DNA from 2 places in the Populibacterium corticicola genome. Region 1 is predicted to be linked to the other one. Evidence: riboswitches for the same ligand, from Rfam matches in the RefSeq annotation. Region 1 holds a riboswitch; the other holds the start of a gene.

Region 1 (15,288 bases):
GATTTCTCGAACAATTCAAGGAGTAGACATGCCAGAGGACATCGAAATCACGGAGAAGCCCACAGGCGGATGTGCGTGTGGTGAGCACGATGCCGTTGCGTTCCCAGAACTCAACGTGCAACTCATCCCGCATGAGATCCGGCACGCAACCATCTTTGGAGCGCTGGCCGGTGTGAAGCCGGGACGGGGCTTGATTATCCAGGCAACCCACGATCCGAAGCCATTGCTCGCACAACTTGAACAGCGCGAACCGGGTGTTTTCGCGGTGGAGTACATTGAGCGCGGGCCAGAGATCTGGAAGATCCAGTTCGTTCGCAACTAGTCACAGGCCGGACTTTTGCCGGACGGTCCTGCGTCCTACGATTTGAGGGTACTACTGAGACAAAAACGGTTGTGCCTATGCATGAATGATGCATAGGCACAACCGTTTTTGTCTTATGTAATGGACGTGCGGGAGGTGCCAGGGGGCGGCAGGATCGTCGGCAATAAACCAACTAGGCGGTTAACGCTGCCACGATATCGTCGAGAATGTCGAGCGGGTCCTCCAGCCCAACGGACAACCGCACGGTGGTCTCCGCCATGCCCACCGCTGCGCGCCCCTCGATCCCGAGTTTGCGATGCGTGGTCGTGGCAGGGTGCGTGATCAGCGACTTCGCATCACCGAGGTTGTTCGAGATGTCCACGAGCTCGAGCGCATCAAGGAACCGGAAGGTCCGCTTCTTCTGTTCCTCGTGCGAGGCTCCTTCCGGGGCCACCAGATCGAAGGTGACCACCGTGCCACCACCCGTCTGCTGTGCCCTCGCCAACTCATACTGAGGATGTGAGGGCAGGAACGGGTAGCGAACGTTCGTGATGCCGTCGATGTTCTCGAGCTCCTGCGCGATCTTCAGCGCGCTCTCTGTTTGCGCGGCTACGCGGATGGGAAGGGTTTCCAGCCCTTTGAGCAGCACCCAGGCGTTGAATGGGGACAGCGACGGCCCGGTGTTGCGGATCATCGTCTGCACTGGGCCCTCGATGTAGTCGCTCGGGCCAAGGATCGCCCCACCGAGTACGCGGCCCTGTCCGTCAATGTGCTTGGTCGCGGAATACACGACGATATCCGCACCCAGCTCGAGCGGCTTTTGCATGATCGGTGTTGCGAACACGTTGTCCACGATCACGAGTGCCCCGGCATTGTGTCCGAGTTCGCTGACCGCACGGACATCGATGATGTCCTGCATGGGGTTGGACGGGGTCTCGAAGAACACGATATCCGCCGGGGTCGAGAGCGCGGCCTCCCACTGCTCGATGACGTGGCCGTCGACGTAATCCGTTTGCACACCCCAGCGGGCGAAGATGTCATCGAAGATCACGAGCGACGAGCCGAACAGCGCTCGCGCGGCAACGATGCGCGAGCCCTGCTGGACAACCGCGGCAAGAGCGGTGAACACCGCGGACATTCCGGTGGCGGTGGCGTAACACGCTTCTGCGCCCTCAATGAGCCGTAGTCGTTCCTCGAACGTGTGGACCGTGGGGTTTCCGTAACGCGAGTAGATGAACCGGTCGATATCGCCATTGAATGCGGCCTCTGCCTCAGCCGCGCTGCCGTAGACGTAACCCTGCGTCAGATAGATCGGCTCGGAGGTTTCCTCGAACTCGGAGCGTGCCTGACCTCCGCGAACGCCGATCGTGCGAGGACGAAGTTCCCGGTTGTTTGGGTATCCCACTGCTACTCCCCGGCGGCGTAAGAGGTGGCGGGCAGGCCCCGAAGTCTCCAGCCGTTGATGGTGCGCTGGCCGTAAATGTCTGCATCGCCCTCGAAGCCTTCGAGGACGTTGTACGACTTGAGATATCCCTCTTCGGTCGCCGCCGTGGCGGCCCCGATTGAGCGGTTGCCTGAACGGCACAGGAAGATTACGGGAGTTTCGCTTCCGGGCTGGACGCCGATCTTGGCGAGCTGCGACAGGAAATGTACGTTTGGCCCGAATGCGGTGACCCACTCAATGAAGTGGACGTCTTTGCCCAGCGGGGTCAGGTCGGGTACGCCGATCTGCTGCCACTCCCCTTCGGTGCGGATGTCCACGAGGACTGCTTCGGGATTGGACTCGAGAATGTCCCAAGCCTCTTGTGGGGTCAGGTCGCCTGCGTATGTCATGATTTCCTCCATCGGTCATGGCGGTAGCACCCTCACCTGATGTTTCGCTCTTCCGGATGTTTCCGGCGTGGCGGTATGCCAGGGGGTTGCTGCGGCGTCATAGTGCCAAGTCACTCAGCCGCTCTGGATGGTCGTTACCTATGATATGTCACGGACCCCATGAATCTGAGACACGGTGGTCATTATGTGAGATGAATTCGTCGAGTGGTTGACACTCACCCCGCTCGACCAAGAACCTTATATGTAGGTCATGAGTTCCAGCATCAAGCCCCGGCTTGCTGGACGGCAACCCTCCACCTGCGGTGGGGTGCTCCGGGTGAAGACCGGGTTTCGCACCAACCGGTGACGAAACAAGCGCGGGATCCGTCGCACAGACACGCATCCCTTCACGTCGCCTTGCCGAATGCGCCCGCACAACGAGCGATCTCGGCGAGCGGGGTATTTCGTGTACCCCGGAGGTGGGCGGTGAGAGGTTGTGTGCGGCGAAGGGGTGGGTCCCCAACACGTTGGAGACGAACATGAACGACTTTGCTGCGCCGTGTCTGCCCGTCGTCGGATCAGACACGCTCGTGCCATTGGTTGACGGACGCCAGGTAACCTACGCGAACCTCGACTGCGCCGCCTCTGCGCCCGCATTGACTGTGGTTGCGGATCGCGTCAACCAAATCCTTCCGCTCTACGCATCCGTGCACCGCGGCGCAGGGTACCTCTCGCAGGTATCCACTGCCCTGTACGAGGAATCACGTCAGACCATCGGTCGCTTTGTGGGCGCACGGGGAGATGACGTCACGATCATCACCCGCAACACGACCGACTCCCTGAACCTCCTTGCTGGTTGCGTTCCCGCAGAACATGGGAAACCCGGCAAGGTGCTCGTACTGGACGTTGAACACCACGCGAACCTCCTACCGTGGAAGGCTGCAGTGGGTGGCGCGACCGTCTTGTATGGTGGCGCATCCGTTGCCGAAACCCTAGACCTGTTACGCACTGAACTGGCCCGCGAATCCTATTCGCTCGTCGCCGCTACCGGCGCGTCGAACGTCACGGGAGAATCCCTGCCCGTCGCCGATCTCGTTGCCATCGCGCATGCCGCTGGTGCACGCGTGGTTCTTGACGGTGCGCAACTCGTGCCGCATCGCCGCTTCTCACTTGAGGAAACCGGAGTTGATTACGTCGCATTCTCTGGCCACAAGACCTATGCACCATTCGGTGCGGGAGCCCTAGTGGGCCGTCGCGACTGGCTGGATCAGGGAACCCCATACCTTGCGGGTGGCGGAGCGGTCCGCCAGGTCACCGTGGATGAGGTGTTTTGGACCAACGCTCCGGCCCGTCACGAGGCCGGTTCGCCAAACGTTATTGGCGCCGCGGCGCTCGCCTCCGCATGCGAGGCGCTCGCAGCGCTGCCGGAGGGTGCACTTGAGGCGCACGAGAATCTGCTGCGTGCCCGGCTCGTCGAAGGACTTGAGTCCATCGACGGCATACGTATCGTGCGTGCTTGGGAGGACGCGGTCAATCCGGTTGGGGTGGTGACCTTTGCGGTACGCGACTGCGATCCCGGCCTGGTTGCCGCATACCTTTCGGCGGAGCACGGCATCGGTGTGCGAGATGGCCGTTTCTGCGCTCACCCGCTGCTCAACCGCCTGGGGTTCGACTCAGGTGCGATCCGCGCATCGGTTGGAGTGGGCACGACGATTGCCGAGGTCGACCGGCTCATCCACGCGCTACGTGTTTGGGTTGCAGAGGGCGTACATACCAACTACGAGGTCACGGACGGTTGCTGGGCGGTCAAGGACGATCCGCGTCCGACTCCCGCGAACTCCGGTCTGCACGGTCTGATTGCGACCGCTGCTGCGGCTCTGGGCGGTGTGTCGGCCTGTGGGCCGGCTCCATCTGCTGCGGCTCTGGCAGGCGCAAACGCCTGATTCTCATGGACGACGAGCCGGTTGGCTTGTCCCTCTCATCCGGCAGTGCGTGGCTTGTGTCAGAACTTCCGGGGCGCTTGCTTGTGCGGCGCTGGTTGCTTGGGGTTGCCAGCGTCGCACATTTTTATGCTCGTGTTAAACAGTTTTCTAAGTTTTTGAGAATAAGAGCACGGGCAGCACGGTGACGAATGGGAGTACAAGAACAAGGGCGGTAGAACTCCAGAGAGCGGTGGGGTTCGGGTCACTGGCCAGGTTTTGTGGCGATTCCGTCCAGCCAGAGAGTGTCCGATTCGTCGCGGTGGCTGCCCGTAGACCCGACGTGCTTTGAGTCGATCTTCGGTCCGTTCTTGATAACGTGAACGAGCGCCATCGCGTGACCGCGACCAAGCCCGTAATCCTCCGCGAGCCACGTGATGACTTCACTGGCCTTGACGCCAGGGCCTTCAAATCCGCGGGCCTTTGCCTTGTCGAGTAGTTCGCGCGGAGTGAGACCGGTCTTCTTCTCGATCGTGTCGAGGTAGGCCTGGAATGACATGACAGCTCTCCTTCGGTAGGTGAACTACAACGTACCGCACCGTACGAGGCGTCACAACGGATTCCGGTATCGTGCGCCTGCCTCGGCCCAGCGCGTTGGTGCGCCGTCCTGTGTTCCAGGTGATTGCGCCTCACGCCACGAGGTCGTGGGTGACCTGGGCGAGTACGCGCCTGATCTCCGAAATGGAGTGCAGGGTGCTTGAGTTCTCCCGCACGGACGTGAAGATGGTGCGCCGCGGGTTTCCCGGTAGCTCCAGGAGCTTGATTCCAGGCGGGCGAGATACAGTCATCAGTCCGGGGAGCAGCGCCACGGCATTGCCCGACGAGATGAGGGCCATGTGTGCCTGAAGGTCCGCGGTTTCAAAGCGCACGTCAGGTTCAAACCCCGCGGTTCGGCAGGCTTGTTCCGCCCAGTGGCGCGAGGCTGCTCCGCGTGGTTCCATCACCCAGGGCAGATTGTGGGCATCGCACAAACTCTCGACTGCGGCGAACGCAGGACCCGTGGCGGGGATGGCCAACCTGAGCGCATCGGTGGTGAGTTCCACACGGTCGAGTTCGGGGTGCCACGGGGCAGCATGCCCGGGATATTGTTCCGCGATGACGAGGTCGAAGTCGCGCGTCCAGGTTTCGCGCAGTGCGGTCTCTGGTTCGCGCTGCGTCATGGTGACGCGAAGGTCAGGGTGTTCCTCGGTGAGAATGGTTAAAACCTGCGGCATGAACGCCAACGCGGCAGACTGAAATACAGCGACCCGGACGGTTGCCTTAAGAGTTGAGTCAGAGCGAGCGACCTCGGTGTGTGCCTGTTCGAGTAGGTCCATGATCTGTGCGGCATAGGCGGCCAGGGTGTGCGCCGCTGGAGTGAGTTGCACGCGCCGGCCCGACTTGCGCAGTAGTTCGACCCCGGCCTCCTTCTCCAACAGCCCCAACTGTTGGGACACGGCGGAAGGGGTTTGGTGAAGAGCGAGGGCCACCTCCGCGAGGGTTCCGCGTCGTTGCAGTTCAAGCAGTACGCGCAGGCGTCGAACGTCGATCATTGCACCCAATCCAAACATGTAGAAGCACTAAACGAAATCGATTAAAAAACTTCACTTTACCTAAAGTGAATCACCTTTCACACTGATAGAGAAGATGACACTATGACATAAAAGGAGTGACCTTGCGCAACCTCAGCAAAGACGCTCAAGCCCTCGCGGACCAGACAACCTCACTGGTCCACGAATGGCTCACCACCGCGGACACGATCAAAGCGAGCACCGCCGCAACCCTGCTCTCGGGAGTCCTCAGCGAAGAGGGCGGACTCGACTTCACGGTCGGGTTCGTTGACGGAGTAATTCGACCCGAAGATCCGCACATCGCAGCTGGGAACTTCAGGAAGCTTGCCGCGAATACCCCGCAGTTCCTTCCGTGGTATCTGCGCAGCGCAGTCACACTCGGCGCGACCGTTTCCCATCTAGCACCCCAAGTTGTGGTTCCCGCCGCCCAGCGGGTCCTGCGCCAACTGGTCAGCCACCTCATCGTTGATGCAACCGACGCCAAACTGGGCCGCAGCATCGCGGCGCTGAAGCAAACCGGCCGCAAACTCAACGTCAACCTCCTCGGTGAAGCCGTTCTTGGGCCACGCGAAGCCGCGAAGCGCCTCGACGGAACCAAGCGACTCCTCGAACGCGATGACGTGGACTATGTGTCCATCAAGGTGTCCTCAACGGTTGCCCCACATTCCCCGTGGGCGTTCGAACAAGCCGCAGACTCCGTCATCGAACAACTGCTCCCGCTCTACCAGTACGCGGCCGCTCACCCCAGCCAAAAATTCATCAACCTCGACATGGAGGAGTACCGCGACCTCGACATGACGATCGAGGTGTTCACCCGGCTCCTCGACCGTCCAGAACTGCGGGGCCTCGAAGCAGGAATCGTGTTGCAGGCCTACCTGCCCGATGCAATGGCCGCGATGCAGCGACTCCAAGACTGGGCAGCCAGCCGCCGCGCACGAGGCGGAGCCGCAGTCAAGGTCCGGCTCGTCAAGGGAGCCAACCTCCCAATGGAACGCGTCGAAGCAGCGGTGCACGGCTGGCCACTCGCCGTGGTGGGTTCAAAGCAGGAGGCGGACACCAACTACAAGCGGGTCCTGAACTGGGCACTCACCCCGGAGCGCGTGGCAAACGTGCGGCTGGGAGTCGCCGGACACAACCTCTTCGACATCGCCCACGCCTGGCTGCTGGCCTCGCAACGCGGCGTGCGAGACGTACCCGGTGCGCTTGAGTTCGAGATGCTGCTCGGCATGGCTGAGGCCCAAGCTGAAGCCGTGTCCCGCACCGTCGGCGACCTCCTGCTCTACACCCCGGTCGTGCACCCCGCGGAGTTCGACGTGGCCATCGCCTACCTGATCCGCAGACTCGAAGAAGGCGCATCACAGGACAACTTCATGTCCGCAGTATTCGAACTGTCCGGCAACGAAGAACTCTTCGCCCGCGAACGCGCCAGGTTCGAGACCTCCCTCGCCCACGTGGACGAGACGGTACCGGAACCGAACCGCCTGCAAAACCGACTCGTCGACAATCCACACGAGCACACGCAGTTTGCGAACACCCCGGACACCGACCCTGCGCTACCCGGAAACCGGGAGTGGGCGCGGCAGATCATCGCCGCGATCCCGCAGTCCACGCTCGGCGTGGACACCGTGCGCAAACACACCATCACGGACGCCAAAACCCTCGAGGCCACTCTCGCCACCGCAGTCGATGCGGCCCCAGCGTGGGCCGCACTCGGCGGAGAAAAACGAGCGAGCGTCCTGCGCGCAGCAGCCGTCGAACTCGAAAAACGGCGCGCTCAACTCATCGAGGTCGCCGCCAGCGAATGCGGCAAAACCATCGAACAGGCAGACCCGGAAATCTCCGAGGCAATCGACTTCGCCAACTACTACGCACAACTCGCACAGGACCTCGACACACTCGACGGAGCCCGCGCCATCCCCGTGAAACTCACGGTGGTCACCCCGCCGTGGAACTTCCCCATCGCAATCCCAGCAGGATCGACACTCGCGGCGCTCGCGGCGGGGTCGTCCGTTGTCATCAAACCGGCAACGCAGGCGAGCCGGTGCGGGTCGGTCATGGTTGAAGCACTCTGGGCGGCGCTCGACAGCGTTGGCGTCTCGCGTGACGTGCTCCAACTCGCGCACGTCTCCGAAGGCGAACTCGGGCAGGTACTCGTGTCGGACCCGCGCGTGGACCGGCTCATCTTGACCGGGGCGTTCGAAACCGCCGAACTGTTCCAGAGCTTCCGCCCCGACCTGCAGTTGCTCGCGGAGACATCGGGTAAGAACTCGATCATCGTGACCCCGCACGCGGACTTGGACCTCGCGGTCAAGGACGTGGTGAACTCGGCGTTCGGTCACGCTGGACAGAAATGCTCGGCCGCTTCCCTCGTGATTCTGGTTGGGTCCGTGGGGCGTTCGCAGCGTTTCCGCAACCAGCTCCTCGACGCCGTTTCTGGGCTCAAGGTAGCGTTCCCGGATGACCCGACCGCGCAGGTAGGGCCAGTGATTGAGGCGCCCGAGGGCAAACTCAAGCACGTGCTGACGCAGCTGGAACCGGGGGAGTCGTGGGCGATCGAACCCCGCCTCCTCTCAGAGGACGGACGCCTGTGGTCGCCCGGTGTGAAGACCGGCGTGACGCCCGGATCCGAGTACCACCTGACCGAATACTTCGGCCCCGTGCTTGGGATCATGGTGGTCGATTCGCTCGAACAGGCCATTGCCGCGCAAAACGCGACGGACTATGGCCTCACCGCAGGCCTGCACTCCCTGGACCCAGCAGAGATCGCGCAGTGGACTAGCAGCGTTGAGGCCGGGAACCTGTACGTAAACCGCGGAATCACCGGGGCAATCGTGCGCCGCCAGCCGTTCGGCGGCTGGAAGCGTTCCGCCGTTGGCGCGGGCACCAAGGCCGGTGGCCCCAACTATCTGTTCGGGTTGACGGATTGGGAGAGCGTACCAGCAGCGGGAACCACTTCGATTTGCGACGATATGGCTCAGTTTGTCTCTCGGGTCCGGCAGGCCGCACCCGAGTTGGGTATCAGTGAGGCTGATCTGGACCGCTTGGGCCGTTCTATTGCTTCCGATAACGCTGCCTGGCAGACCGAATACGGGGTCATGAAGGACGTGTCTGGGCTTGTGGTTGAACGCAACGAGTTCCGTTACCTGCCCACCAGTGTCATTATCCGGTTTGGCGGAGAAACCCACAGCGACGTCACCGACCTACTCCGGGTTGTTGCCGCAGGGCTCGCCGCGCGCGGGACGTTCGAGGTGTCGCTCGCGGAGCCACACCCGGCACTCGCGCAACTGTTGACCCGTAGCGGGGTGCGAGTATCCACGCGTAGCAGCTGCGAATGGGCAACGGGACTATCCGACGTGCGGGTCCGGCTCGTTGGCTCCGCCGCCCCCACCCGACGAGAAATCGCGGAACTCACCGGCCCTCGCCCCGATGTTGCCCTGTACGATCAACCCGTCACCGAGTCCGGCCGGATCGAGATGCTCCCGTTCCTGCGTGAACAGGCAATCTCGCTGACCGCACACCGATTCGGCACGGTGCAACCCATCATCAAACTGTGAAATACCCCGGAGGGGCTGACACCTGACGTGTGTCAGCCCCTCCGGCTTGAGACAATAGAGCAATGCAGTGCCACCACTTTGACGCAGGAACGTGCGGATCATGCACCCTCCTGCGCACGCCGTATTCCCAGCAGCTCGCGGACAAGGTGGCACACGCGCAAAACCTCCTGCACGATTACCCCGACCTAGAGTGGCTTCCAGCGGTCCCGAGCGCCGAGTCTGGTTTCCGGAACAAGGCGAAGATGGTGGTCACCGGTACCTGGGAAGCGCCAGTGCTGGGCATCTTGGATGGCGAGCAGAACGGCGTCGACCTGCACGACTGCCCGCTCTACGACAACGACATGAAGGTGCTGCTGGAGGACCTGCGCGCCTTTATCACGACCGCGCGCGTGCAGCCTTACGATCTGCGTACTCGCCGCGGTGAACTCAAGTATGTGCTGGTCATGCAGTCCCCGGATGGTGAATACCTGGTCCGGTTTGTGTCGCGGTCGAGGGAACCCGAAACGCGGCTGCGTAAACACCTGCCTGCGCTGCTCGCGGTCCGTCCCGACATCGCTGTGTTCACGCTCAACATCCAACCCGAACACAAAGCGGTGCTCGAAGGCGACCTCGAAATCTTCTTGACCGAACGCGAAACTCTCACGATGCGCGTTGGCGGGGTCCCGCTCAACCTGCGCCCGCAGAGTTTCTTCCAAACCAATACGCCCATCGCCGAGGCACTGTATGCGCAGGCGCGCGATTGGATTGCCGACGAGTCTCCCGCACTCGCGTGGGATCTGTTCTGTGGGGTGGGTGGTTTCGCCCTGCACATGGCGCCCTATGCAGGCCACGTGGTGGGTATCGAGATCGCCCCGGACGCTATCGCGTCCGCGAAAACCACGGCCGCCGAACTGGGCATCACAAATCTGTCGTTCGACGCGATGGACGCGACAGCCTTCGCGGTCGCGGAACCCAGCGAGCCCACTGGACCTGACGGTGCTGCTGGTACCGCCTCAACTAGCCCCGCTGGGACGGAACGTGGGGCTGGTCCGCAGGTTATCGTCGTCAATCCGCCCCGACGTGGAATTGGAACGGAACTTGCGCAGTGGCTGGAAGCCAGCTCCGCGAATGTGGTTGTGTATTCGAGTTGCAACGCCATCACATTGGCCAAGGATCTGGCGCACATGCCGAGCCTGAAGCCCGTGGAAGCGCGAGTGCTCGACATGTTTCCGCACACCTCGCACTACGAGGTGATCGTGCTGCTCAAGCGTGCCTCCTGAGTGTTCCAGTTTCTGCCGCTTAAGCCTGATCCAACATGGTGGTTTTCCGGAATCACCAACCAAGAAAGACAACCCTATTCCCGGAAAATCACCATACGATTAGCAACGCGCTTGTCACAGGCTGCGCAAACTCGCGCGCATGGCTGTTTTATTTGAGGGTGATACCCAGTAGCCGAGCAAACGAGGGTGCCAGATCGAGGAACTGTTCGGCGTTCATGATCGTGCCCTTCAACCCGCCGATGTCGGTGACTCGGGAGATGCGTGCGCCGCGTAGATCGACCTTTGAGGCGGTCGCAGCCGTCATGACCAGGTGCTCAATCGTGCAGTCCTCGAACACGACGTTTTTGAGTGTTGCAGATGTCAGATCGAGTTCTTCTACTGTGCAGCCGGTGAACCGCGTACCGGTCAGTTTTGCTTGGCGGAGGTTGAGGTAGGTGATCTTACAGCCTTCGAATCCACCGCGAGTCCACGATGTGCCATAGGCTTGGACACCACCTAGCCGAGACTGCCCGAAGAAAACATCTTGGAGACCCGCATCAACGACCGACAGATCTGGCGCGGCACACGACTCGAACCGGACATCTGAGAAGTGTCCCCGGTCAAACTTAGCTCCATCGAACGAGCAATTACGGAACGTTGAGTCGAGGATGCGTAGGCCTTCCTCGGAGGAGTTCTCGAAACTCATGTCGGTCGCGAGCGCGCCCTCAATGTAGTCTCCATCGATCAGTTCATGAGGGTAGCGCGCCATGCGCTCAAGACTATCTTCAAACTTGCCGGGCATGGGTCAGAATGTGGTCCGCTGTCTCAACTTTGAGCGCGTGGATCGATGAGGCAGAGTGAGGGTGTCGAATGGAAAAAATTTGCCCCGGAATCACCGTAAAACATCGCGTGTTCTACATCTCTTTTAGCGCCTCTCGGCTGCATCGCGATGACCTGCGTTTCCCCGTGTGAGAGGGGCGTTTTTGGCTTGTTTGTTCACCTCGATTTCGGTTGCTCGTAGCCGTGTTGTGGCCTTGAGTTTGAGGGCGGCCATCGGGCGTGTTTTACGCCGCAGATTTGCCTCTTCCGTAGGGTGCCATTCGTGTGCTTTGATACCTGCATGCAACACGAAATTGTCCTCGAGGGATACGGCTTCCGGTTGGAGCCGCTGTCCCAAGCGCACGTTGGTGCGCTGGCTGAAATTGTCGACCCACAGTTGTGGTCCGGCATGAGTACGCCGACCCCAATTGGGGAGGTTGGCATGGCCAACTACATCGAGGACGCACTTGCCGCTAGTGATCTGTTGCCGTTCGCTGTCGTAGATACAGTGAACGGCAACGAGGTCATCGGTTCGACTGCACTGTGTGGCATCAACCTGGCACAGGAGCGCCTAGAAATCGGCCGCACCTTCTACGCCCGTTCCATGTGGGGGCGAGTGGTCAACCCCGTGTGCAAGTTCCTACTCATGCAGTATGCGTTCGAGACCCTCGGCATCTACCGCGTGAGTATGCGAGCGGATTCTCGGAACGCCCGTTCCATCTCTGCGATCACACGTCTCGGAGCCCAGTACGAGGGAACCCTCCGAGGCTTCCGCATCGCGCCTGATAACTCCCGGTGTGACTCGATGTCTTTCTCGGTTCTCGCACCGGAATGGTCCAACGTCCGCCAGGGTTTGCTGGAACGCATCGATCCGGCCCACATGATGCCCAAGATGGACTGGAACATCCCACCGAAGTTCCTCAAGAGCACGGGCGACTTAGTCACTGACGGGGCACCGGAAGAATAACGTTTGCACCTGCGCCGTGGCTCGAAACGGGCCACAATGGAGTATGAGTGTAGTGATAACGGAAGAGATTCCGACCCCAGAAGAAACGCTAGACCTCTACGCGTCAGTCGGTTGGGTTGCCTACACCAAGGACCCCGACGCACTGATGGACGCACTGCGAGGTTCCACCTATGTGCTGAGCGCACGCAACGAGACCGGTAGTCTGCTGGGATTGGCGCGCGTGATCAGTGACAACACGACAATCGCCTATGTGCAGGACATCCTGGTCAATCCTGAGTCACACCGAAGCGGCATTGGTAGCGCGCTGATGGACGAGATTCTGTCGCGATCCACAGACATTCGCCAGATCGTACTCCTGACGGACACCGAACCTGAGCAGCGGGCCTTCTACGAGTCCAAGGGATTCACTGAAATCCACGAGGTAGAACCCGCCCCGTTGCGTGGTTTTGTGCTCCTGAAGGACGCCGATAGCGTCAAGCTTCTCGACGAGTAGGGCAGCACCGCCTACATGCTGCGGTTTTGCCCGTGGCCGCGATGCGCTTCTTGCTTTATCCGATGTTGCGGTGCTGTCGGCGCTGTTTCGCTGTTTCACCGAAACAGTGCCGATGAAACCGCAACATTGGTTTGGTGAGATTGCGGTTGGACTCAAGAACAGATGCGGGAATAGCCTGCGCAAGCGGGCCGTTCCAACCCGTGTGAGCGAAAACTGGACGGGCGAACTGGAACGCGGCAGGATCGTCGGCAATGAGAACACGCGCGTGAAAATCGTGGTGATTGGAGCGGGTCAAGCTGGGTTAAGCGCCGCTCACACGCTCGTTCGCAAAAGCCTGGAACCGGGGACTGATTTCATCGTGCTCGATGCCAACGAAGGGCCTGGTGGCGCGTGGCGGCACCGGTGGCCATCGCTCACGCTCGGAAAGGCCCACGGCATCCACGACCTACCCGGCCTCGAACTCGGCAAACCCGACCCGGAAGAGCCAGCGTCAGCCGTGGTGTCACGCTATTACGGCAGCTACGAGGACGAGTTCGCGCTCGCGGTGCAACGGCCCTACCGCGTCACCGGCGTGCGTTCCACGCGTGAAAATGACCTGTCAGCACCGCTGGAGATAACTGCGCGACGAGCCGATGGAGCCGAACGCACCTGGACTGCTCAAGCGATCATCAATGCCACCGGAGCCTGGGACCAGCCATTTTGGCCCTACTATCCTGGCATTGAGAGTTTTGCTGGGCGCCAACTCCACACGAAGGACTACTGCTCACCTCAGGAGTTCGAAGGACAACGCGTACTCGTGGTGGGAGGCGGAGCAAGCGCTGTGCAGTTCCTCCTGCCGCTCGCTGAAGCAGGTATCGACACCCTCTGGTCAACGCGCCGCGCGCCCGTGTTCCTAGACCGCGAGTTCGATATGAACTGGGGCATCGATGTAGAACGTCGCGTACGGGAACGCACCGAAGCGGGACTGCAAACCCTTTCCGTTGTGGGGGCCACAGGACTCGCCCTGACCGATGAGTACAAGCGAGGAATTGACCAGGGAACCCTCATCTCACGTGGACCTCTCCGCAGTATCACGACCGATGGAGTGGTCTTTGCCGGGGTGGATGCCGAGGCTGCGGGGGATATCATGCCTGCCTGGCCAGGTGGTCACGAACATGTTGACGTGATCCTGTGGGCAACCGGGTTCAAGCCTGCGCTCAAACATCTTGCCCCGCTTAAGCTGAGGTCTCCGCACGGAGGTATCGCAACCGATGGAGCCCGTGTATTCGTAGACCCCCGCGTATACCTGGCGGGATATGGAGCAGGTGCCTCAACGATCGGAGCCACCCGTACTGGACGCCTCGCGGGAACTGCCGCTGCGCAGTTCATCGCAGATTAATCCCCAACGGATAGATGGCCGGGCCTCTGCTGGTGATCCCATCGCCATGCGCGGTACAGTCAGATGCGCGTACATGCAGATGACCGCAGAATGGAGCCATCATGGAATTCGCCCTTGGAGCAGTCGGGCTTGGTGTGGTTGCCTTCGCCGTCGTGTGGGCTATGGCCCTCACCCGCAAGGTGCGCAAGGCCGGTGCCAACTACGCTCCAGTGCGGCAAGAGACCCCGGGACAACGCCTCGCCTGGTGTGCACTCATCATCATCGGCATCACTGGCATTGCGCTGCTCACAGTGTTGAGCCCGACCCTGATCAGCGAACACTCGGGCGGTTACTCCTCGTTGCGCACAGCAGTGACCGGGCTTCTCGACGGGCCGTGCTGCGAACAGGGGTCGCAGGACGCCACTGCTGGTCAACGCATATTCGCCGTCCTGCAAAGTTTCGGGGTCATCGCGCTCGCAGGGTGGTTGTCTTGGCGTGTGGTCCGCCGCGGGCAGCACATCGTATCGACCGCGATTGCTGAACATGAGGAGACACAGAAGTAGTCACCGGAAGAACGCCCAACGACTGTGGGGTGTCGCTACCACCTCGGTAGCGACACCCCACAGTCGTTGGTTCTGGTGAAACCGGCTAGATACTCGGGTACAGGGAAGCCTCACGTAAATCGGCAGACAGGAATGGCAACGCCCGCAGGACTGCCCTGTCGATGCGCTTGTCCAACTCTGCGGAGACCACCTTGTAGTTCTCAAACTCCGAGTCGTGTCCATAGATCGTGATGGGAAGCGTGTCCGCCTGGAAGAATCCGAACAGCGGGCGGAACTGGTGCTCAAGTGCGAGCGTATGGCGTTCCGTTCCACCGGTGGCAACGAGTAGCACCGGTTTATCGGCCAGCGCCGAGGGCGGCAGCAGGTCGAATACATGTTTGAAAAGCCCCGTGTACGAACCCTTGTAGATGGGTGAGGCTGCAATCAAGAAGTCAGCGTCCGCGATGGTCGCAAGGGCGGTGGCGATGGGCGAAGATGGGTCACCGTAAGAATCCGAGAAGAACGGCACCAAATCGTTGACTGCGATGAAACGTACGTCCACGGGAAGTTTGTTTGAGAGCCGCTCGACGATTTCATGCGCAAGCGCACCCGTCTTCGAGGGGATGGATGGGCTGCCGTTCACTACCGCGATCTTGACCGGAACAGATCCGGAGAT
Region 2 (15,288 bases), on a different contig from region 1:
CTGTTCTTCTAGAAGGTTCACACGGTTAAGCCAAAGAACCTCACCCGAGACTCAGAATTTAAACGGAGGCGCTGGTCATGGAATCAGGATGCGATGAAAGACGAACCGATTCTGATACCAGCGACGGAATGATCTCATGTGCTTGGCGTGACCCCTCAACGATCTGCTCATGTCTGCTATGCCTACCCGTTTAGTCATCAGTGTGACGGGGAACGCTGCGTCAACCTCGTCACACGTATGCTGCCCACCCCGACCACAAACGGCTTAAAAAGCCGATGCAGGGAGGCGGGGAATCGTCGGCAATCAGCAAGGGTGACCATGGCCATAAACCAGCGAGCCAAATGTGCCCTAGCATGGAATCTCCCGCCGAAAATCGGCGCCTTCCCACGTGACGCTCCCAGACAAAGGACACCATGACGCTACTCGCGCAGCCAGCATTCCGCCCAACTGACGTGGTCTCGGCGGACTTCATCGAGTTGGACGAGTGCTTCCCTCAGGCATCCCAAGCCGGCGTCACCGTCACCGTGAATCTGCCCATGCAGCGGACGATCCAGGCCCAGATCAGCGAGTGGGCACGGTCCCTGACCGGATCAGTTGAAGCCTGCTCAGACCTTTGAGCGCCGCCACCGTTGCCCGGCAACCCTGACCCAGACAGCCCAAACAAAAGGGTGGAGACCAACGGTTTCCCGTCGGTCTCCACCGAACACATCAACTACAGCGCGTGACCCTGAACCACTTCAGGCCACGAATTACGCCCAATCAGCCAAGCTGTGCGCGCACGTTCAACGTGGCCGCAGCAAGGTTCTTGAGCGAAGCGGTCGTCTCCTCGTAGCCACGAGTCTTCAGACCACAGTCGGGGTTAACCCACAGCAGGTTCGGGTCGACCGACTTCACTGCGAGTTCGAGCAGTTCCTGAATCTCCTCGGTGGAGGGCACGCGAGGGGAGTGGATGTCGTACACGCCAGGACCAACGCCGCGCGAGAACCCAGCGTCAGCGAGCTCGGGCAGGATCTCCATGCGGGAACGAGCCGCCTCAATTGAGGTGACGTCAGCGTTGAGGGCGTCAATCGCGTCGATGACCTCACCGAACTCGGAGTAGCACAGGTGGGTGTGGATCTGGGTGTCCACGCGCACGCCTGAGGTGGACAGGCGGAACGAGTTTACCGACCAGTCGAGGTAGTCCGCGTGGTCCTTCTTCTTCAGTGGGAGAAGCTCACGCAGTGCTGGCTCGTCCACCTGGATCGTGGCGATCCCGGCAGCCTCAAGGTCGTTGACCTCATCGCGCAGGGCCAAGCCGATCTGGTTCGCGGTTTCGCGCAGCGACACGTCATCGCGTACGAACGACCACGCCATGATGGTGACTGGACCGGTGAGCATACCCTTGACCGGTTTGCGGGTCAGGGACTGAGCGTACTTGGCCCAGCGCACCGTCATTGGCTCTGGACGGGAAACATCGCCCCACTGGATCGATGGGCGGGTGCAGCGGGAACCGTAGGACTGAACCCAGCCGTTCTCTGTGACTGCGAAACCGTCCAGAAGTTCAGCGAAGTACTGAACCATGTCGTTACGCTCAGCCTCACCGTGAACCAGCACGTCCAGGCCGATCTCTTCCTGAAGGGCGATGACCTGGGCGATCTCGTCGCGCATAGCCTGCTCGTAGCCCTCGGTAACCAACTCACCCTTGGCGTGGGCGGCGCGAGCCTTACGGATCGAGGTGGTCTGCGGGAACGAACCGATCGTCGTGGTTGGCAACGCTGGCAGGCCAAGGCGTTCAGCCTGAGCCACCCGGCGTGCTTCGGCGTCCTCACGGTCGAAGTCAGACTGCTTGAGCGCTGCCGTGGCCTCGCGGACCGCCAGAACGTTCACACCGGCAGCGCCCGCGCGGCGAGCCAACGCATCCTTTGAGTCCTGCACCTGCTCGGCGATTGCTGCCGCGCCCTCGGTCAGGCCCTGAGCGAGGGCGACCACCTCCTGGGTCTTCTCCTCAGCGAACGCAAGCCACGACTTCAGTTCGGTGTCGAGCTTGGACTCGTTGCGCAGGGTGTACGGCACGTGCTGCAACGAGGTCGAGGTGGTGACCGTGACCGACTTTGCGCCAAGCGATTCCACGCGCTCCAGCAGAGCGAGCTTGTCGGACAGGTTTGCCCGCCAGATGTTGTGTCCGTCAATCACACCAGCGGCGATGGTCACGCCGGACAGGTCCAGGCCCTCGGTCGCTGGAACAGCGCCCTTCACTAGGTCAATCGCAATCGCGTCAGCGCCGGTAGCAACAACCGCGCCGAACAGCGGGTCCAAACCACCATAAGCCGCGGAAATGGCAACCTGTGGACGCTGCGGAACAGCCAACAGAACCTCGTAGGCGGTTGCAAGAGCGCCGCGCAGTTCATCGGCGGATGCGGACAGGTTCTCGTTGACCAGTGCGGCTTCCTCAAACTGAACCCACGGAGCGCCGGCCGCAGCCAACTGCTCAAGCAGTGCAACATACGCCGGCAGAATCTGCGGCAGCAGCGTGAGCGGGTTGAAGTCCGCGGCAACGCCGTCAGCAGGCTTGGACAGGGCCAAGTAGGTGACCGGGCCAACAACAACCGGACGGGTCACAAAACCCTGCTCCTTAGCCTCAAGGAACTGGTCCACAAACTGGCTGCCCACCAACTTGAACGTGGTGTCTGGACCAAGCTCTGGCACGAGGTAGTGGTAGTTGGTGTCGAACCACTTGGTCATCTCGAGCGGCAGATTCTCGCCCTGACCACGCGCAACGGTGAAGTAGCCCGCAAGGTCGAGGCCACCCTCAGCGTTACGCAGCGACTCAAAGCGCGCCGGCACAACGCCAAACGCTGCCGAGGCGTCCGCTACCTGGTCGTAGTAGGAGAACGACTCGGGGATGGAGGCATCGTCCCGGCCCAAACCGAGTTCGGCAAGGCGCTCGCGGGTGGACTTACGCAGCTCGGCTGCGGTTACCTCAAGTTCTTCGACCGTGGTCTTGCCTGCCCAGAAGGCCTCGACAGCGCGCTTGAGTTCGCGGCGTTCACCGATACGCGGGTATCCGAGAACGGAGGCCTTTGGGAATGGAATTGCAGAGGTGGACATGTTTCCTTGCCTTTGATGGTTGCAGATGGCTGGTTGATGTGGTCGTGAGCGATGTGGCTCTGAGCGCAGTCAGACGATCACAGGGAGACGGGAAGCGCCCCGACCTGTGCTCCTGTGGTCAGGCCTGAATCGCTGGGTGCGAGCAGACTGCCGAGTTGTAGGCCTTCGAGCAGATCGAGTGCGGGCTCGTATTTGTTGAAGGTGTAGATGTGCAGGCCAGGGGCCCCGGCCTCGAGCACTGCCCGAGCCAGTTCCACGGACGCTTCGATTCCACGTGAGTGGCGCAGGTGAGGGCTCTCGATGGATTCGAGGTCTCGGAGCAGAGCGGTGGGCGCAGTGACTCCGGTGAGTTGTTCCACGCGGTGCAGCCTGTTGGGGTCCGTTGTGGGCAAGATGCCCGCGAGGATTGGGATCGTGACACCTTCACGGCGCGCCAACTCGACGAACTGAGTGTAGGAGTCTGCCTCGTAGAACAGTTGGGTGATTGCGAAGTGGGCTCCGGCCTCCTGCTTTTCCAGCAGACGCAGAACCTCCTGTTCGCGGGTGGTGCCCGCGTCGCGGTTGCCTTCGCAGAAGGTTGCCACTGCGATGGTCAGTGGCTTGGCCGCGCCGCGCAGCGCCGCAGGCGCGTCTGCGTGGCATCGCTTGGTTTCGACCTCACGGATGAGTTCGATCAGTTCTGCCGACGAGTGCACGCCGTCAGCCGGTGGCTGCCAGTCGGGTTGGTCCCTCGGCGGGTCTCCGCGCAGTGCGAGGAAGGTGCGTGCGCCGATGGAGAGGAAGTCGTCGATCGTGTCTGCGACGTTGTCCCTGGTTGCGCCCACGCAGGTCAGGTGTGCGATGGGGAGAACATTGGTGTGCTTGACGAGTCGTTCCACGACCGTGCGGGCGGTGTTGCGATCGTTCCCCGCAGCCCCGTAGGTCACGGAAATGAAGTCTGGATGCGCCTCCACGAGCTTGCGGGCCGCATTCCAGAATTTTGGCGCAGCGTCGGGGTTGCGCGGAGGCATGAGTTCGAACGACAGCGTCGGTCGAGCGAAGCCGCGTGCAGCCGCAGATACGTCAAAGGAAGCCATTGGTATTACTCCATCGAATCTGGCGTTAGCACCCTTCTCCCGTTGGAGGCTTCCGTTGGGAGGGGGTTGCTGCGGTGTCATCGAGCCAGGACTCTCGACCGCTCTGGATGGATCTGGTGTTCTTAAGTCTGCGACGCGTTCGATGTTTGAGCAACTTCCCGTCCACTATACGGGCATTGTCATGGCCGCATAGTGACCTATGAAAACCGCATATTCATGCGTTTTCAGTGGTTCATACTGACCTGAAATGGTTGGAAAAGTTGTTTGTGCGACGGTCATTATGTCCGCCATGCGGACAGTCTTTCGTCTGATTGCCGACGATTCGGGGCCTTGGCAGCCTGTCTCGTGACCCAGCCGTGCTGGGTCTGCTAGACCAAGAGTTCGCCGTCTGCGACAACCACTTTGCCTCCCGCGACCACAAACTCACGTGCAGGAGTGCGGGTCAGGGCATCCATCGTGTTCTCGGCGTCGAGTAGAACGATGTCCGCCCGGTCGCCGACCTGTAGATTGTGCGAGGCCACGCCAGCGAAGGCAGCACCACGTGAGGACGCAAGCTCGACTGCGAGGGCAAGGTCCTCGTCGTAACGCAGACCGCACACCTGGGCAGTCTTGAGTGCGACCTTCAACATGTCGCCGTCCCCATATGGCCCCCACAAGTCGCGGAAACCATCGGTGCCAAGGCCAACGGCGACACCAGCCTCAAGCAGTTCGCGTAGCGGAAGCGGTGCGACCCGGATGGGCGAGACGGACGTGACTGACACGCCGGCCTCGGCCATGCCGGCAATCAGATCGGCTTGGCGCGAGGTGGAAAGCTGGCCGAGCGCAAGACCGTGCGCCACGTTGACCTTGCCCTGCAGGCCGTGGCGAATCGTGCGATCAATCATCAGCTCGATCTGAAAGGCTCCGAGTTCGCCACCATCGTGTAGGTGAACGTCGATGCCGCAGCCGTGCCGCTCGGCAATCGCGAAGATCCCGTCCAACTGGCCCACGGGGTCACGGTCAATGGATGCCGGATCAAGGCCGCCAATGTAATCTGCTCCAGCCGTAGCCGCTTGATCCAGAAGTTCCAGCACCCCAGGGCGGCGCAGCACGCCGTCCTGGGGGAAGGCGACGATCTGCGTGACGATGGTTTCTCCAAGGGCTTGGTTCGCCTCCCGGATCGCTTCGATGCCGCGCAGGCCAACCCCGGTGTCTACGTCAACGTGCGTGCGCTGAACCGTGGTGCCGTGGCGTAGGTATTCCCGCAGGACCTGTGTCGAGGTCTGAACGCCTGGAATTCCGAGGCGGTCACGATGCTCGCGCTCATGTTCGATGCGACCCTGCGTGGTGGCGACCCCGCCATATGGCTGCCACGGTTTGCCCCACCATGACTTGTCGGAGTGGGCGTGGACATTCGCGAATCCTGGCAGCGCCAGCAAGCTGCGGCCATTGATGGTTCGATCTGCTTGTGTTGTCGCGGAATCGGATCTGTCAGAGGTGTGAGCCGCATGTGGCGTGATCGCGGTGATTGTGCCGTCCACAACCGTCAGGTCCACGGCATCGCCACCCCACGGGCGAACATTGCGCACCTCAAGCGGCCGTGCGTCGGCGACATGTTTCCCAGCGGGTCGTGCTGCTGGGGCAAGTGGTGTAACTGGACGGGGTGAGGATACCGAGATGCTCATTGCATAAGGCTAATACTGGAGCTGCGTTCAGGGGAGAGTGCCACGCACCTTCGGTCCAATTTGGTATACCAAAAACTTCATGGCGTTCCGGGTGACTTTTGCCCACCGAAGATGCGCGTTGGACCGGGCGGAGGCAACATGGAAGAACCATTCCACGGGGGAGACCCCAGAACCTAAGGAGATTGCCTATGGGAATCGGCGACAAGATCAGCAACGCTGCTGAAGAACTCAAGGGCAAGGTCAAGGAAACGGCCGGGAATGCGACTGACAACGAAGAGTTGGAAGCGGACGGCAAACTCGACCAGGCCAAGGCAAACCTGAAGCAAGCTGGCGAGAAGGTCAAAGACGCCCTAGGCGGAAACTGACTGGCCTGTCCTCGCCCCGATAGGGATCTAGGAATTCGCGGAGGCCCGCACCTGATGGTGCGGGCCTCCGTCTGCGCAGGGGACTCTGCTAACGGGTCCCGCGTCGGGAGAACGCAACCACCGCCGGGAGAAGGCCGCCCACGTATGCGATGAACACGATGACTCCGCTCAAGGTCAAGAACACGGGCCAGTCCACGACAATGAGCACACGCCCCAGCAGCCCCCACGAACTCGCGATAATCGACGGGACGACCGTAAGCACCCCGATAACCCAAGCGCTCAGCGCCACCAACAGCGCCTCAACCCCGAGTATCGCGAGGACCTGTCTCCTCGAGGTGCCGATGGTGCGAAGCAACGCCAGTTCAGGGTGCCGTGCACCAGAGAGCATCATGAGGGTGTTCATCGCGGCGACTGCGATGAAGCACACGAGCACCAATATGAGGATCCGGGAGAGATCCGACTGCGACTGCGCAGATGAGGAAACGGCTTCGAGATGCTGTGCGCCGGTTTGCACCCGCCAGCCTGTCGTGGGCAACTCATCTACCAGATCAGTGGCGGCGAACCCTTCCTCGGTTATGGCGAACACCTCCGTCTGAACGCCTTCGGTGCGCATTCCGGAGAGATCAGCGCTCGTCATGATGTCGCCGAGTCCCAAGCCTCGCTCATAGATCGCGACGATACGAGTCGTGACCTCCTCCTGGCCGTTGAATCGCACCGCCAACGTGGAGCCTATGCCCTTGCCTGTGGCAAAGAGAAGGTCTGAGTTGACTGCGACCGTGTTGGGATCGTCCAGGCTGTTGAGCGAACCCGAGCGTACCTGGGGATCAACGAGAGCGGATATCTCGCCGTTCACCACCCTGATGGCCGTGGGTTCCCACAGTAGACGTTCCAGGAAGGGGAGGTCGTCGTCATCGTCGGTTCTGACCGAGGCTGGGACGAGGGTGCTGGACGCCGCTGTGGCGACGCCCTCAATAGCCTGGACTGTCGTCAACATGTCGTGCGAGTCAATGGCCGCTCCCGTGATCACGACATCAGCCTTCAGGCTATCGGCGTATTGTTCGGTTGCAGCGGTGGAGACGATGGCGTCAGAGCTTGTCTGAATGGTTCCCATCGCGATGACAAGCGCCAGGGGAATGATCGCGGTTGTGAGCCTTTTACCGTGTCCGCGGGCATTGGTGGCTACGATCAACGACAATCCGCTACGACGCTGAGAAAGAACGAGCGTGGCCTTCTGCGCGATGCCTCGAACCAGGGTGGGCGCTCCCAACGCGGCTGCGGTGATCAACAGAAACGCTGCGCTTGCACCGGAGGCGGCTCCCATGAGGCCGCCAAACCCGAAGGGAGCGGTGGCGGCCAGTACCCCCAGGCATAGAAACACCAAGGCAACTCGCAACCTCGTGCGTGGCACGGTGTGGTCCTCAACTGAAGTTTCCACGAGGTACTGCGCCGCGACTCCGGTTGCCACCCTTCGGGCGGCCAGGCGACCGGAAATCAGCGCGCTGGGCACTAGAACGAGAAGGGAACCCAGAGCTGCGAACGGTGAATGAGATGCCGCGAAGCTCTCCGCGATGACACCGGAAGAACGCAGTGCAGGGGTCAGGGCGTTGGCCCCCACATGCCCCAAGGCCACGCCAAAGGGCGCGGCTATGGCAAAGACAACGAGGACCTCCGCGGTTACCAGATTCCTGATCTGCTGTGGGGTGGCACCTGTCAGGCGCAACAATGCGAACTCCTCAGCACGTTGTCGTAGCGCGGCTCCGAACATGGATGCCACGATCAAGACGACAATCAGCAGGGTTGTCCCGGCAAAGGACGCGACCACGGGGACGAGCATGGGCGCACTGTCGGAGCCGATCGGGGTCCGAGCCCCGGATTCAAGCCACACGGCACAGGAGACGAGCATCGCCGTGGCCAACATCGCCACTATCAACGGCCCGATCGTGTGGGTGAGCCGGCTTCTGATCGAGGAAACACCCCAGTTCAACATGCCGCTCACCGGTCCAACCCGACGAGAGCCGTGGAGATCTGCGCGGCATTGCCGCCGGGCATGTCTCCGGCGATCTGACCGTCAGCTAGGAACACGACGCGGTCAGCGAATGATGCTGCGTGTGGATCGTGGGTCACCATCACCAGCGTCTGGTCGAGCGTGTCGCTTGCTGCGCGCAGTACATTGAGGATGTTGTCCCCGGTGCGTCGGTCGAGGGCTCCGGTGGGCTCATCGGCCAGCACAATGGCTGGGCGAGCCACCAGCGCTCGGGCAATGGCGACTCGTTGCGCCTGTCCACCCGAGAGTTCTGCGGGACGCCGATCCTGGACGCCTTCCAATCCGACTGCGGACAGCAGATACGCGATCCACGCGGAGTCGATGGGCTGGCCATCGAGCCAGAGCGGCAATTGGATGTTCTCCTTGACGCTCAAGTGCTTGATGAGATTGTAGGACTGGAAGACGAATCCGATCCGGCGGCGGCGAAACTCGGTGGTCTGGCTCTCCGAGAGCGACGATACGTCAGTCCCGGCCACGATGACTCGCCCACCAGTCGGCTGATCAAGTCCGGACGCACAGTGGAGCAACGTTGACTTCCCAGAGCCTGACGGCCCCATGATCGCGGTGAAACTGCCGTGTGGGATTGTGAGCGTCACGTCGCGCAGTGCGATAACGGGGGCGGCCAGAAGCGAATGGACCCGGCTCACGTGGTCGAAATGGAGCGCGGTGTGAGAAACGGTCATGATGATTTCTTTTCGTTGTGAGGGGTTGATTACCTCTACAACGCTAGAAATCCTGGGGCCGCGTAACTAGACGATTTCTATGGAACTCACGCGGTTACAACTTTAGGAGGAGGGAACGTTGGTTGGCGGCGGAACATCCACAATATGGTTTTGGTAGGCCCACACGACGGCTTGTAGGCGCGACCTGACTCCGATCTTCGGAAGCATCCGAGCGATGTGGGACTTGACTGTGGAGAGCTCCACGACGAGTTCCACGGCGATCTCCTCATTCGACATTCCCTGGGCAAGGAGCAGGAGGATGTCGTGTTCACGTGGGGTCAGGACACTGGAGGCGGTTGTCCCGCTGACTGGCTGCAGCCTACGCCGCTGCACAAACTCGTGCATGATTCGGCGGGTCAGGGTCTGATCGATGGTGCCGAGCCCTGCCGCAACCTGCCGCACCGCATGAACGATCACCGCCGGATCGGCATCTTTGAGGAGAAAGCCTGAGGCGCCTGCCTCAAGCGCCCCGAAGACGTAGTCGTCGATATCGAAAGTGGTCAATATCAGTACGGGGACGGGGTTTTCCCTCCCCGCTGCGTTGAGTTCTCTGGTCAAAGAGATGCCGTCCATATGCGGCATGCGAATATCGACGCAGGCCACGTCAGGTTTTAGTGTCTCCACCAGGGCGAGGGCCTCCCGTCCGTCGCTGGCCTGCCCGACCACCTCGATATCCGCCTCGGCGTTGAGGAGAGCTGACAGACCGGCGCGGACGAGTGGTTGGTCATCTGCGACGAGGACCCGGATGCTGCCATCCCCGCCTGTGAGTGGATGGGTCATATGGTCTCCCGGTTGAGTCTCAGGTCCACGATCCATCCACCATCTGGCAGCGGGCCGGTGACTAGTTGTCCGCCGACCAGTTCGGCGCGTTCTCGCATGCCCAAGAGTCCGAAGCCGGTCGTCTCTGAGGGCGTTGATCGCGCGGGGCTGTCATTGACGACACGGATTGTCAGCATCCCGGCATCACTTGGATCGAACTCGACACGGCAGGCTGCACCCGGCGCATGCCGTGCCGCATTCGCGAGTGCCTCTTGGACCATGCGGTAGGCGACCATCTGTGCGAGTGGGCCAATGCCCTGCCCGAGGGCGTGTGTGTCCTCCGGCGGGAGGAACTCGATCTCTTGGCCTGAGGCACGTCGCTCGGCGATCAGGTCCTCGATGGAGACGAGCGATTCAACGGAGCGGGTGCTGGGGGTTTCCTCTCGCAGTAGACCGACCAGCTTACGCAGGTCAGCAAGCACTGCTGTGCTTTGTTCGCGGATGTGGCGCGCAGAGCTGATGGCCGCTTCGGGATCGGTGGTGACGAGGTGTTCCATCGCCGCTGACATCATCGCGATGCCGGACAGGTGGTGTGCGGCTATGTCGTGCAGTTCCCTGCTGATGGCGGTTCTCTCCCGCGCCACCGTCGCATCGATGATGGCTCCTCGTTCGCGTTTGAGTGCGGACAGTTCGTTGGCGTGAGCCACCTTGCTCTCGCGGCGAGCGGCGACAAACTGTGCGATAAGGACGGGGATGACAACGGACGAGGCCGCCTGCATGAGTGCAAGCAGGCTGACGGGCACCAGGTCCTGCTGCGGGTCGACGCGCAGATCGTTGATTGTTTGGCTGGCCAGAAGCGAGGCGATGCCCAGCACAAGGTAGTTCCAGGTGCGCCTCGCCGGAAGGCGCAGCGCCAGATGGAAACTGGCCACCAGCACCGCCAGCGTGGAGGCGTTGAACAGTGCGCTGGGTGCTGCGAGACAGATCAGCCAGGGAAGAAGTAAGACGACCATGAAAGTTGTCTCTGGTCGCCGTGCGCACAGGAGGAACGCGCCTGATTGCAGGGTGACGACCATGCAGACGACGATGAACTGCCAAGGCTGGATGTTGTCGTAGAGGCCGTCGGCCTCGTGATCGATCTGATCCAGTAGGGGAACCACGGCGATGATCAGGGCCGACAGAACCCACACTGCGATGGCGTTGAGCAGTTCGGTGGTGGTGGGCTGTCGTGAGGAAGGCCTCGGTGCGAGGGCGGACGCCGTTGGGCCGTGCATGGAAACAGTCTACGGTAGTGGCGGTTCGCTACCTGTGCCCGGGAAGGCGCCACGCTGGTGGCGTCGCGGTCTCGGACCATCTGAGGCGTCAAGGGATAACACAGTCTGCGCTGGCCCGTGAAGGACTGGAGAGCGGATCAAACAAGGGCCGCCGACCAATGGTCGGCGACCCTTGCCCCCGTAGGCATGGGATTAAGGAGTCCCCTACCTAAGTGTTATCCAAGCAGACCTAGCCTTGGACGACAAAACCGGCGCGCAGCAGGTCGCGGTCTCGGGATGATGGTCCTACGAGGAGTTCGAACTGTCCAGGCTCCACGATGCGGCGTCCGCGGGCGTCAACGATCGTGCAGTAGGACACCGGAATCGAGATCTGGGCGATGACGCTCTCACCTGGTGCAACGGCGACCTGGGTGAAGCCCTTGAGTTCCTTGTCAGTCCACGACACCGAGGTCACCACGTCGGACACGTAGGCCTGCACGGTCTCGATGGTGGGGCGGGAACCGGTGTTCGTCAGGGTCACCGAGGCAACGATGGTGTCCTCGACGCCAGCCTCTGTGTGGGACAGGCTGAGGTTCGAGTATTCCACGCTCGTGTAGGACAGGCCGTAGCCGAATGCCCACTGAGGGTCTTGGGTCAGATCGGCGTAGCGGTCTCCGTGTTGGCCGCGGATCTGGTTGTAAAAGGTCGGCTGCTGGCCGACGTGGCGGGCGAACGAGATGGGCAGGCGGCCGGTGGGTTCGATGCTGCCGAGGATCAGTTCGGCCAGTGCCTGTCCGCCGCGCATGCCGGGGTTGGCGGCCCAGATGACGGCGTTGGCTCCCGTTGCCGACCCGGGCATGACCTGTGGCTTCGAGGCGAGGAGCACCACGATCACGGGCTTGCCGGTTGCCGCGAGCGCATCGAGCAGCGCCTCTTGGCCTCCCAGCAGGTTGAGCGTTGCGGTTGAGCGTCCCTCGCCAACGAGTGGGATCGCGTCGCCGACCACCGCGACCACGTAGTCTGCTTCGGAGGCCACCGCGACCGCCTCGTCGAGAAGTTCTTGGTCCACGGGTGCGGGGACCGCGACCTGGGGGCGCGGCTGACCGTCGGGGAAGAACTGGCCCGCTGGGTCGTCGGTGAGGTCCACGACGTTCGCGCCGCGAGCGTATTCGACCGACCAGTCGGCGGGGACTGCGTCGCGCAGTCCCTCAAAGACGGTTGTGATCTGCTGGGTGTCGTGTCCGTCCGGCATCCAGCCCGCCTGGCCGGAGTTGCCCGCCCAATCGCCGAGCTGGTACTGGTGGTCGTGCGCGTTCGGGCCGACGACGGCGATCTTCTTGGCCTGCGGCGCGCTTGGCGACGAGTCGGCGAGTGGCAGCACACCGTCGTTTTCCAGCAGCACGAGTGAGCGGCGAGCGATCTCGAGGTTGATCGCGGTGTGCTCTTGGGTGCCCAGGTCTGATTCGATGCGGGCCGGGTCTGGTCGGCGTGGGTTCTCGAACAGTCCGAGTTCGAACTTGACGGTGAGGATGCGAGCGACGGCTGCATCGAGGTCTGCGTCGCTCAGCATGCCCTTGTCGAGCGCATCGAGTGCGCCCTCGTAGAACAGCGGCGTGGTCATGACCATGTCGTTTCCGGCCTTGACGGCTGCTGCGGCTGCGTGGGTGTAGTCCGGCATGACCTTCTGCTCCCACACCATTCGGCCCACGTTGTCCCAGTCCGTGATGAGCATTCCGGTGTAGCCCCACTCGCCGCGTAGGACGTCGCTGAGTAGCCAGTCGTTGATCGTGATGGGTACGCCGTCGGTGGTCTGGTAGCCGAGCATGAACGTGCGGCAGCCCTCCTTGGCCACGCGCTCGAATGGGGGGAGGAACCAGGAGCGCATCTTGCGCTGGGATACGTCTGCCTCGGAGGCGTCGCGGCCACCCTGGGTTTCGGAGTAGGCGGCGAAGTGCTTCGCGGTTGCCAGGATCGCGGTCTCGTCCTTGAGGCCTTCGCCCTGGTATCCCTTGACCATCGCGGAGGCGAGTTCGCCGATGAGGTGTGGGTCCTCGCCGAAGGTTTCATTCACGCGACCCCAACGCAGGTCACGAGCGATGCACAGGACGGGGGAGAAGGTCCAGTGGATACCGGTTGCTGCGGCTTCAATCGCGGTGACCCGGGCGGCCTTTTCGATGAGCTCGTAGTTCCACGACGCCGCCATGCCGAGTTGGGTGGGGAAGATCGTGGTGCCCGGGAAGAACGAGTGGCCGTGAATGCAGTCCTCACCCACGATCAGCGGGATGGCCAATCGGGTCCTCTCGTTGAGTGCGTGCGCCTCGATCAGATTCTCCGGGGAGGTGTGCAGGATCGAACCGACGTGGCGCTCGTTGATGAGATTCTTGAGATCGCCGCGCGCGTCAAGCTGTAGCATCTGCCCAACCTTCTCCTCACGGGTCATACGTGAGATCAGGTCGGATACGCGTTCGGCTATGGGTAGGGAGGCGTCGCGGTAGGGGAGGCCGGTGACGTCGGTCATGATTCAACTCCACGGTGAGGTTGGCTGGGTGTTTCCCAGGAGCGGTGAGGCGGTCATGCAGGTGCTTCACCTAGTTCATGGTAGCGCTCCCACACCTCTCAACGGCAGGTTTGAACCTGTGTGAGTCGATGTGGCCCATGCGTTCACGCTGTAACCAGGTGTTACGGTCACAGTGCGAGCGCAACGGTGGCAGCGGTCGGAGAGCCGTGGGCCTCCTCCTGATACTTGCATAGACGCCACTTTGGGCACAAGATATGGTGCCACGTTCTAATAGATGAGACATATCTAGTGTTTAGGTGTGTCTCCGCACTGAATGTCAGAGGCTCGATATATAACTGCCAGTGTGATGAACCAACACCCACTTTCGCGCGTAACTGTTTTCACCGGATCGGCCAATGGGAGCGTACCCGGGTATCGTAAGGCTGCTCAGGAGGCTGCCGCGCAGTTGGCTCAAGCGGGCATCGAGATCGTCTATGGCGGAGGCCGGGCAGGACTGATGGGCGCCGTGGCCGACGCGGCGCTTGCAGCCGGAGGGCGAGTGCATGGCGTCATGCCCAAGGTTCTCGTGGACGCCGAGATCGCCCATCCGAATCTCACCTCGTTGGAGGTCGTTGAGGACATGCACGCACGGAAACTCGCGATGTCCCGCAAAGGAGACGCGTTTGTCGCTTTCCCCGGCGGCTCTGGAACCCTCGAGGAGTTCTTTGAGGTATGGACGTGGCAGCAGTTGGGTATCCACGCCAAGCCTGTCGCACTGTTGAACATCAACGGATTTTGGGACGGGCTGCTCAAGGCGATCGACGGTATGATCGTGGGCGGTTTCCTCAAACCCCACTACCGAGACTCATTGATTGTGGAATCGACCATGCCGCAGTTACTGGCTCGAATGGCCAATTGGGAGCAGCCGAACGTCAAGTGGGCGAAGGCGTCCTGACGCGACGAACTTCTACAGTCGTCGAACAGCGGAGATTCTTCCCACTCGGGCAATTTTTGTTGCAATTATATTGAACGTATAGTTATGCGTTAGCGGTGATCGGGGTTAAGTGAGCCCCGGTCATCGCCTTTTTTACCGTCGATGTGGTGCAGGCAACTGTGTATACCTAGTCACAACTGCGATGCTGAGAGGTGAAAAGTTTGCAAGAAGCGCTACATTACACGGTGTTCATGCCGTACGGGTTGTGTGTCCTGTTGGATCTGCAGCCGGTATGAGAGACAAAGAATATCAACAGTCGGACTGCCACGGGTCACCCGTAGATTCCTGGGGGCAAGACGAGAAAATTCTTACAGCGCTGAGTAATAATTCACGCTTTAAGGCAGGGGGTCACAGTGGGTACCGGTTACAAGAAGAGCGAAGCAACTAAGGAAAGAGTGCTCAAAGCGGCATACGAGCAGTTCTCGACCTATGGCTATCACGGTGCATCCCTCAGGGAGATCGCCACGCTCTGCGGGATCTCCCATCCGGGTATCCGGCACCACTTTCCAACCAAGGAAGATCTGTTCATCGAAGTCCTTCGCGAGCGTGATAGCCGAGTCCGCAGCATTGTGGAGACCTGGATAGCTGAAAAGGGCGTTTCGATTGAGGGCGTGGTTGAAATTGCTCGCCAGAACATGACCACTCCCGGCCTTCTCGAACTGTTCACTATAACCGCAGCTCAGGCGGGAAACCCGGATCACCCCGCGCATGACTTCTTCGTCATGAGGTATGCCGAACGCCGTAGGCTCTACGCGAAGTATCTGCGCATCGGACAGGAACAGGGCACGGTGCGCCGGGACATAGACCTTGAGGACACAGCCTCCACA

The links. Region 1 has a riboswitch for S-adenosylmethionine ahead of ACFSYH_RS13495 (rhodanese-like domain-containing protein). Riboswitches for the same ligand answer to the same signal wherever they lie in the genome.
Region 2: it holds a riboswitch for S-adenosylmethionine, as region 1 does, so the genes downstream of both, ACFSYH_RS06890 (methylenetetrahydrofolate reductase) here and ACFSYH_RS13495 (rhodanese-like domain-containing protein) in region 1, are expected to answer to the same signal.

The regions. Positions count from the first base shown of each region.
Region 1 is NZ_JBHUOP010000007.1:5,541-20,828, forward strand. Features, by position in the region: gene ACFSYH_RS13485 (DUF2249 domain-containing protein) at 29-322, shown strand; gene ACFSYH_RS13490 (O-succinylhomoserine sulfhydrylase) at 495-1,706, opposite strand; gene ACFSYH_RS13495 (rhodanese-like domain-containing protein) at 1,709-2,134, opposite strand; SAM riboswitch class I at 2,140-2,268, opposite strand; SAM riboswitch class IV at 2,381-2,497, shown strand; gene ACFSYH_RS13500 (aminotransferase class V-fold PLP-dependent enzyme) at 2,653-4,056, shown strand; gene ACFSYH_RS13505 (DUF4287 domain-containing protein) at 4,298-4,591, opposite strand; gene ACFSYH_RS13510 (LysR family transcriptional regulator) at 4,722-5,624, opposite strand; gene ACFSYH_RS13515 (bifunctional proline dehydrogenase/L-glutamate gamma-semialdehyde dehydrogenase) at 5,741-9,196, shown strand; gene ACFSYH_RS13520 (methyltransferase domain-containing protein) at 9,259-10,455, shown strand; gene ACFSYH_RS13525 (pentapeptide repeat-containing protein) at 10,604-11,203, opposite strand; gene ACFSYH_RS13530 (GNAT family N-acetyltransferase) at 11,555-12,220, shown strand; gene ACFSYH_RS13535 (GNAT family N-acetyltransferase) at 12,264-12,713, shown strand; gene ACFSYH_RS13540 (NAD(P)-binding domain-containing protein) at 12,826-14,091, shown strand; gene ACFSYH_RS13545 (hypothetical protein) at 14,193-14,633, shown strand; gene ACFSYH_RS13550 (NAD(P)H-dependent oxidoreductase) at 14,719-15,288, opposite strand, start outside.
Region 2 is NZ_JBHUOP010000002.1:726,774-742,061, reverse strand. Features, by position in the region: gene ACFSYH_RS06900 (hypothetical protein) at 414-617, shown strand; gene metE (5-methyltetrahydropteroyltriglutamate--homocysteine S-methyltransferase) at 760-3,087, opposite strand; gene ACFSYH_RS06890 (methylenetetrahydrofolate reductase) at 3,165-4,163, opposite strand; SAM riboswitch class I at 4,171-4,277, opposite strand; gene ACFSYH_RS06885 (amidohydrolase) at 4,532-5,827, opposite strand; gene ACFSYH_RS06880 (CsbD family protein) at 6,016-6,192, shown strand; gene ACFSYH_RS06875 (ABC transporter permease) at 6,281-8,179, opposite strand; gene ACFSYH_RS06870 (ABC transporter ATP-binding protein) at 8,185-8,919, opposite strand; gene ACFSYH_RS06865 (response regulator) at 9,022-9,738, opposite strand; gene ACFSYH_RS06860 (sensor histidine kinase) at 9,735-10,991, opposite strand; gene ACFSYH_RS06855 (exo-beta-d-1,3/1,6-glucosidase) at 11,221-13,488, opposite strand; gene ACFSYH_RS06850 (LOG family protein) at 13,835-14,422, shown strand; gene ACFSYH_RS06845 (TetR/AcrR family transcriptional regulator) at 14,857-15,288, shown strand, end outside.